3 regions of the Arthrobacter sp. BB-1 genome follow, and region 3 is predicted to be linked to each of the others. Evidence: riboswitches for the same ligand, from Rfam matches in the RefSeq annotation. Region 3 holds a riboswitch; each other region holds the start of a gene.
The links. Region 3 has a riboswitch for cyclic di-AMP ahead of FHJ30_RS20280 (LysM peptidoglycan-binding domain-containing protein). Riboswitches for the same ligand answer to the same signal wherever they lie in the genome.
Positions count from the first base shown of each region.

Region 1 (2,255 bases), on a different contig from region 3:
AATAGTGATGCTGTTTTCGCTCACAGGTGCTCCAATTTCGGCGTGGACGGGCTGTTGGTCCGGACGGATGGTGGGCGGCAGGCAGTCGGCGGCGACTGTGGCCCGGGCCCTCCCTTATTCTGCCCGAACAGCTGTTTCAGCGGGAACCTGGACCGTCATAGTCCAGACATTGAGACAGGGCCCGCCCTCGCCGTCAACTATTCGGACAAACTCAAAATAGGCTAAGCTTTCCAACGGACCACGCCGCATGTGAAGGCGGTACGGTGGGACAACGCAAGGTACTGCGCTCGAGGAGCTGAGCTGGATGACGGATCTGATCGACACTACGGAGATGTACCTTCGGACCATCTTGGAGCTTGAGGAAGAAAACATCGTTGCCCTCCGCGCCCGGATTGCGGAGCGGCTGCGCCACTCCGGGCCCACTGTGTCACAGACCATCGGCCGGATGGAACGGGACGGGCTGGTGGTGGTTTCGGGGGACCGGCACCTTGAACTTACGGAAGTGGGACGGAAGCGCGCCACGGAAGTCATGCGGAAGCACCGGCTGGCCGAGCGGCTCCTTGCCGACGTCATTGGCCTGGACTGGGCCTACGTCCATGATGAAGCCTGCCGCTGGGAGCACGTGATGAGCGAGCGGGTGGAACGGCGCATCTACGAAATGCTGAACCACCCCACCGAGTCCCCGTACGGCAACCCCATCCCCGGCCTGGCGGCCCTTGGCGGCCAGGCGCAGGCCTCCGCGGACGCGGCCGTCAGCCTGCTTGAGGCCATGAAGTCCTATGGCCCGGCCTCGGAAGTGACCGTTAGCCGCCTGGCTGAGCCGATTCAGGTGGAACCCGAGCTGCTGGTCCAGCTGGATGAGGGCGGAATCCGGCCCGGCGCCTCCGTATCGCTGGAGCGGGTGGGGGAGTACATCTCGGTCCGCGTCCCGGGCATCGAAGGGGCCCTGGAACTGCCGCCCGAAGTCGCGGCGCACGTCTTCGTGGCCGTACGCTAGGGGCGGCTTGGGGCCTCCGGGCTACCCCATTGGGCGCCGGTTACGCAAAGATAACGGAATTGTTACTTTGGGACTTATGGCCCTATAGTTAAACCCAAGCGTTGATACTAAAGCGTTACCTGATCCGGAGCCGAGCTCTGCCAGCGGACCAGGTGCACGAGTCATTACTGGCAGAGGCGGGGGAACCACAAGCGGCAGCCGGGGGACTGCCTTGGGGTGAAGTCCGTCAGCAGCAAGCCTCTTCCAGTGAAGGATCCTCCGTGGATACCTCCTGTGCCGAAGCTTGCTTACGGCGGACCGGGTCTTTGAACTCTCTGACCCGAATCCGACAGCTAACTTCGCAGGCTTTCCAGAGAGGAACCCTTCTTGTCCATGCAGACCCCCAGGGGACGCCGCCGCGCCGCGGTACCCGCTGCGACGCCGCGGGTTGTCGAAGTCATCACCACGGAACGCCCCCGCGATCCGCACCGTGATGCGCGCCGCCGTCGTGGTCCCTTCCGCCAGGTCACCGAGTTCGCGGCAGCCAGCGGGATCGGCCAAAAGGCCGGAATCGCACTCGCCGCCACAGGCCTGGTATTGACCGTGACAGTGCCGGCCACCAGTCCCGTGATGGCAAACAACGCTCCCGGTGTCACGCCGGTCGCAGCTTCAGCCGTCACTCCGCAGCCCCAGGTCTCAGCGGAGGCCGGCGCCCAGATCGATTTCAGCCGCTCGGCCGTCGTCACCCAGGCGGATCCGGACGGCAAGCTCAAGCAGCTGCTCAGTGCCCAGTCCGCCGGCTCTGTGTCACGGGCCGCCTCGGCCGGAAGCCTCGGCGCGCCGCTGGCCACACTGACCACGGCATCCCCCTTCGGCTACCGCGTCAGCCCCATTACTGGCGGCTCAGGCGACTTCCACCGCGGCCAGGACTACGTGGCCCAGTGCGGCACGTCCGTCCTCGCTGCCGCCACCGGCACGGTGACCTTCGTGGGCTGGCACCAGTTCGGCGGCGGAAACCGCGTTGTGGTGGATCATGGCAACGGACTGGAAACCACGTACAACCACCTCTCCTCCTTCAGCGTGAAGGAAGGGCAGACGGTCTCCCGCGGGGACGTTGTTGCCCTCAGCGGGACCACGGGCGCCTCCACTGGCTGCCACCTCCACTTCGAGGTGCAGGTCAACGGTGAAGTAGTCGATCCCACCGGCTGGCTCTAGTCAAATGACGGTTAACTATCAGATCGTCGTGACATGCCGTGACCTGAATGTGACATTCACTCAA
Region 1 is NZ_VDEV01000009.1:23,821-26,075, forward strand. It holds gene serC (phosphoserine transaminase) at 1-24, opposite strand, end outside; gene FHJ30_RS04660 (metal-dependent transcriptional regulator) at 305-997, shown strand; cyclic di-AMP (ydaO/yuaA leader) riboswitch at 1,116-1,359, shown strand; gene FHJ30_RS04665 (M23 family metallopeptidase) at 1,370-2,191, shown strand.
Region 1: another riboswitch for cyclic di-AMP. It lies ahead of FHJ30_RS04665 (M23 family metallopeptidase); the one in region 3 lies ahead of FHJ30_RS20280 (LysM peptidoglycan-binding domain-containing protein).

Region 2 (2,255 bases), on a different contig from region 3:
GGGCTGCGGATGTTCTCCATCTTCATGTTCCAGCAACTGACCCTCATGATGGCCGTTCCACCGCTGCTGGTAATTGGATCACCAGGCACACTGCTGCTGCGGGCCACACCACACGGCAGGCTCGGCCGCCGCATCCTCCGGACCGCGCTGTGGGGTCTGCGTTCGGGCTGGGGACGCATTGCGATTCACCCGGCCTTCATGGTCCCGCTGTTCCTGCTCAGCTTCTACGGCGTGTACTTCTCCGGCATGGCGGACCTGCTGCTGCCCAACTGGTACGGCCACGTCGGCCTGGAACTGCTGTTCTTGATCTCCGGGATCCTCTTCACTGTCCCGCTGATCTCCGCTGACCCCCTGCCAAGCCGCCAGACACACTTCGGACGGATGATCGACATCTTCGCGGAAATGCCGCTCCATGCCTTCTTCGGGGTCGTCGTCATGATGGCCACCACCCCCATGGTGAAGTTCTTCGCAACACCGCCCCCGGCCTGGAACATCAACCCGATGAAGGACCAGGAGGTAGCCGGCGGGCTGGCCTGGTCCTACGGGGAACTTCCCGGGGTGCTCCTGCTGATGTTCATCCTGGTCCGGTGGCAGCGCGAGGAGGCAAGATCCAACGCCAGCATCGAGCGGGCCGAACTGACCGGAGGAACCCCCGAGCTGGACGCCTACAACAGCTACCTGCAGCACCTGGCAGACAGGCCTGAGCGCCGCCGCTGACCACTGCATCGCCGCCCGACTTGACCCCCCGGGTCTGGTCGTATGAAGATATCTGCAGACGAGTTTTACAAAGCGTAGAAGTGGCTTTCTTTCCCTGCCGTTATCGGATTGAGACATTTCCGTTCGCTTAGGTAGTATTGATTCAGGCTTTTCTGTATTAAGCCTTGGCCCCGCATGCTCGGCCCCGCCGGCGGTGCCAGACGACGAACCCTTAACGGCGGGGGCGGAGGACCCACTAACGGCAGCTTGCTGCCTTGGGGTGAAGACGCACAGCGGACAGTGGCCCTGCGGGCCGGTGCCCGGGCTGCGTCCGGGCTTTTTTCCTTGGCCCGAACCCGACAGCTAACTTCGCAGGCGACCTGAAAGGATAGCTGTGCCCCCCTCCCGCCACGGCCGCCGCCGTGCCCTGCCCCATGACCGCTCCCAAGCCCGCGCAGGTGCTGCAGGGCCGCGGCGCCGGGCCCGTCCCCACGCCCCGTGCCCGCGCCCTGCCTGGCTTCCCGGGGCCTCCGCTCTTGCCGCCGTCGCCATGCTCGCGTCAGGTATACCCGCCGCGCATGCCGGCCTGGTTGCTGCCGGACCTGTCCCAGCCGCCCAGCCGGTGGCCGTGGAGGCTGCACCGGCCATTGCGGCGCAGGCGCAGGCCGTCATCACGTATCCACGCACTGACGTCGGAACCAGTCCGGCCGAAAAGCCTGCGGCACCGGCACCTGCCGCAACAGGATCCACCGCCGGAACACCGGCCGCAGTTGCTCCCGCTGCAGCGGCGGCACCGCCAGCGGCTGTACCCGTGGATGCCACCTTGGCCGCCCCGCTGGCCAGCATCTCCATTTCGTCTCCGTTCGGTTTCCGGACCAGCCCGATCACCGGCGGGTCCGGCGAACTGCATACCGGACTGGACTTGGTGGCCTCCTGCCAGACCGCAGTGTTCAGCGCCGGCTCCGGCACCGTCGTGGAGGCCGGGTGGTCCCAGAACGGCGGAGGGAACCGCATCGTGGTGGATCATGGCAATGGGATGAAAAGCACGTATAACCATCTTTCGTCAATAGAGGTTTCGGTCGGAGCCGTGGCGGGCAAGGGCCAGCGGCTCGGCGGTGCCGGCACGACCGGAAACTCCACCGGATGCCACCTGCACTTCGAAATCGTCCGCAACGGCGTGACCGTGGATCCCCAGGGCTGGCTTTGAGCATGACCGACATGGAGGCGCGCGAACAGCCCAAGGCAACGTCGGTGCTGCCCAGGAAACGGCTGTGGGCAGTTTTTGTCACGGTTGTGGCCCTCACCGCGCTGGGCTTCTTTGCTCTGGGGCGGCTTTCCGCCGCGCCCACTGTAGTCCCGGACGCCGGCCCGGACGCCGGGTTTGCCCGGGATATGCAGACCCATCATGCCCAGGCGGTGGAGATGGCCCTGCTGATCCGGGACAAGTCCGAGAACCCCGAGGTCCGGGCGATTGCCTATGACATTGCCACTGCACAGCAGCATCAAAATGGGCAGATGTTTGCCTGGCTGCAGGACTGGGGGCTCTCCCAGACCGGGAC
Region 2 is NZ_VDEV01000005.1:131,292-133,546, forward strand. It holds gene FHJ30_RS03440 (cytochrome c oxidase assembly protein) at 1-717, shown strand, start outside; cyclic di-AMP (ydaO/yuaA leader) riboswitch at 909-1,088, shown strand; gene FHJ30_RS03445 (M23 family metallopeptidase) at 1,091-1,903, shown strand; gene FHJ30_RS03450 (DUF305 domain-containing protein) at 1,906-2,255, shown strand, end outside.
Region 2: another riboswitch for cyclic di-AMP. It lies ahead of FHJ30_RS03445 (M23 family metallopeptidase); the one in region 3 lies ahead of FHJ30_RS20280 (LysM peptidoglycan-binding domain-containing protein).

Region 3 (2,255 bases):
TGCAGAATCCGCAAGCCGCCCTGAGGGCGGGGCGAGGCAGGGTCCGGCACCCGTGCGGACATCGCGGTCAGGAGGGGGTCCGGCCGCAGGCCCGTCGCATAGACGACGGCTGCTGCAAGCTGGGCGGCGACGGAAAAGGCAAAAGCCCCTGTCAGCGGGGGCAGGCCAAGGGCGGCGCCGACGCTCTCTCCCGGATCGAAGAGGTTCGGACCCAGGACAGCGCCGATCGTCGTGGACCACACCACTATGGAGAGGTCCCGGCCCCCGGACCCGGGCAGGGAAAGGTCAGTGGCGGCGAAACGGGCCTGCAGATTTACCGCGGAACCTGCACCAAGGAACATCAGGCCCAGCAGCAACAAAGGGAAGAGACCCACGGCCGCGGACGTGATGGCCGTTACGGCGCCAGTGCCCGCAATCAGCGCACCCAAGGACAGCGAGATCCGGCGGCCGCGGGCTCTCGCCAGCCGGGCCAACGGAACGGCGGCGAGGGCGGCGCCCAGGGTACTCATTGTGGCGGCCATACCGGACCAGGCGTTGGACCCGGAGAGCTGCGCGGCCAGGAGAGAACCCAGGGACAACGTGGCGCCCATGCCGATGCCACCGAGAATCTGCCCACCGACCAGGACAGGAATGACTCGACGCTGGAGCCGCTGGTTCCCCCTCCCGGGCTCGCCGGAAAGAACGCCCAGGCCATACCCCGGACCTCCCTCAGGTCTCAAGCCTTCCGCCGACTCCTTGTCCATGCCTGTCCTCCTGGCGTACTCCAGCGCACCGCGCCGAATCCAATATACCCTCTGGGGTATTGTAGTCCTCGGAGAATGAAATTCGCGGGTACCGCAAGGCGGCCCGGTCGCGGCCAGGCCTCGGGCTTTTGAACACCCGCGGTCACACGCCAGCCGAGCGTCTTGCCCCGCATCGGCCAGCCCGCGCGCATGAGGCCGCAAGGACCCGCGGTACGTCTACTGCCGGTCAAAAGTTCCCAGGCGCAAATGTTTATACATTTGTGATTTTCCGTGTAGATTTGGGCCCGTGCCGCCCGCCAGGCGCTGCACCCTTGGCTTGTTACCGAACCCTGCCGCCTGCCAAGGCCCATACATCACAGTCTCCGGCAGGGGCGGGGGAACCAAAAATACGGATTCGAAATTGAGTCCTTGGGGTTAAGCCGCCGGCGTTTATGTCCGGCGGCCGGGTGACTCCCACCCGCATCCGACAGCTCACCTCGCAGGTATCGGGAGAGGTTAAAGCAATGTCAAAGAAAAACGCCCGCCACAGGGCCGCCTCCAGCAGCACCCTGTCCGCCCTTTCACGGAGCGTCGCCAGCCATGGAGGAGCAGTCGGCCGCCAGGCCGCCCTCGTCGCCGTGGGATCCGGACTCGTGCTGAGCATGGCAGTCCCGGCCCACGCGGGAGCCACAGCCTCCGACCCGCAGGGGGGAACCGGTTCCAGCACCAGCTCCTCCCCGGCAGGACTTCCCGGCCAGGCTCCGGCCCAGGGGGCCTCAGTCCACACCGTGGTCGCCGGGGACACCCTGGGCCAGATAGGAGCGCTGCACGGAATCTCCCTGGAAGAGATTCTCTCGCTGAACGGACTTCACTTGGATTCGATCATCTATCCGGGGGACGTCATAACGCTCTCCGGGACAGCGGCCACCCCCGCCCCGGGACAGGCGCCTGTTCCCGTTCCGAGCACGACCGCAGCATCCGCCCCGGTGGCGTACCAGCCGACGGCCCTGGCGCCGGCGAGCGTCGGTGGCGGGCAGGGGGCGCCGTCTTCACTCAACGGGGTGATTCTGGCCGCGGCCCAAGCCCAGATGGGCGCCATCCAGGACTGCACGGTGCTGGGGGAAGTAGCCCTGCGGTCGGCCGGGATCCCGGGGGTTGGCGATGAATCGCCGGAGTCCTTGATGGCCTACGCCACGCCGGTATCGACGCCGGAACCCGGTGACTTTATCTACTATGCCGACGGTGGAATGGGCTTCTCGCACAATGCGGTCTACCTCGGTGACGGGAAAGCCATCCACAGTGGATGGAACGGCAACCAGACCGTCGTCTTCAGCGTCAATGTGGGTTCAGGCCCTTCCTACTACCGCGTGAACGCCTAATTCCTGACGTCCGCGGTGCCTGGCCACGCAGGCAGGCACCGCGGACTCACAGCGCCTGACCACAGAGCGAAACCTCCGCAATGCGCAGCAGGCGCCCCGTTCGGACCCAGGCTTTACACGCCGACGTCCGGACCACGCACCGTCAACAAAAAAA
Region 3 is NZ_VDEV01000043.1:5,068-7,322, forward strand. It holds gene FHJ30_RS20275 (MFS transporter) at 1-743, opposite strand, end outside; cyclic di-AMP (ydaO/yuaA leader) riboswitch at 1,071-1,242, shown strand; gene FHJ30_RS20280 (LysM peptidoglycan-binding domain-containing protein) at 1,247-2,101, shown strand.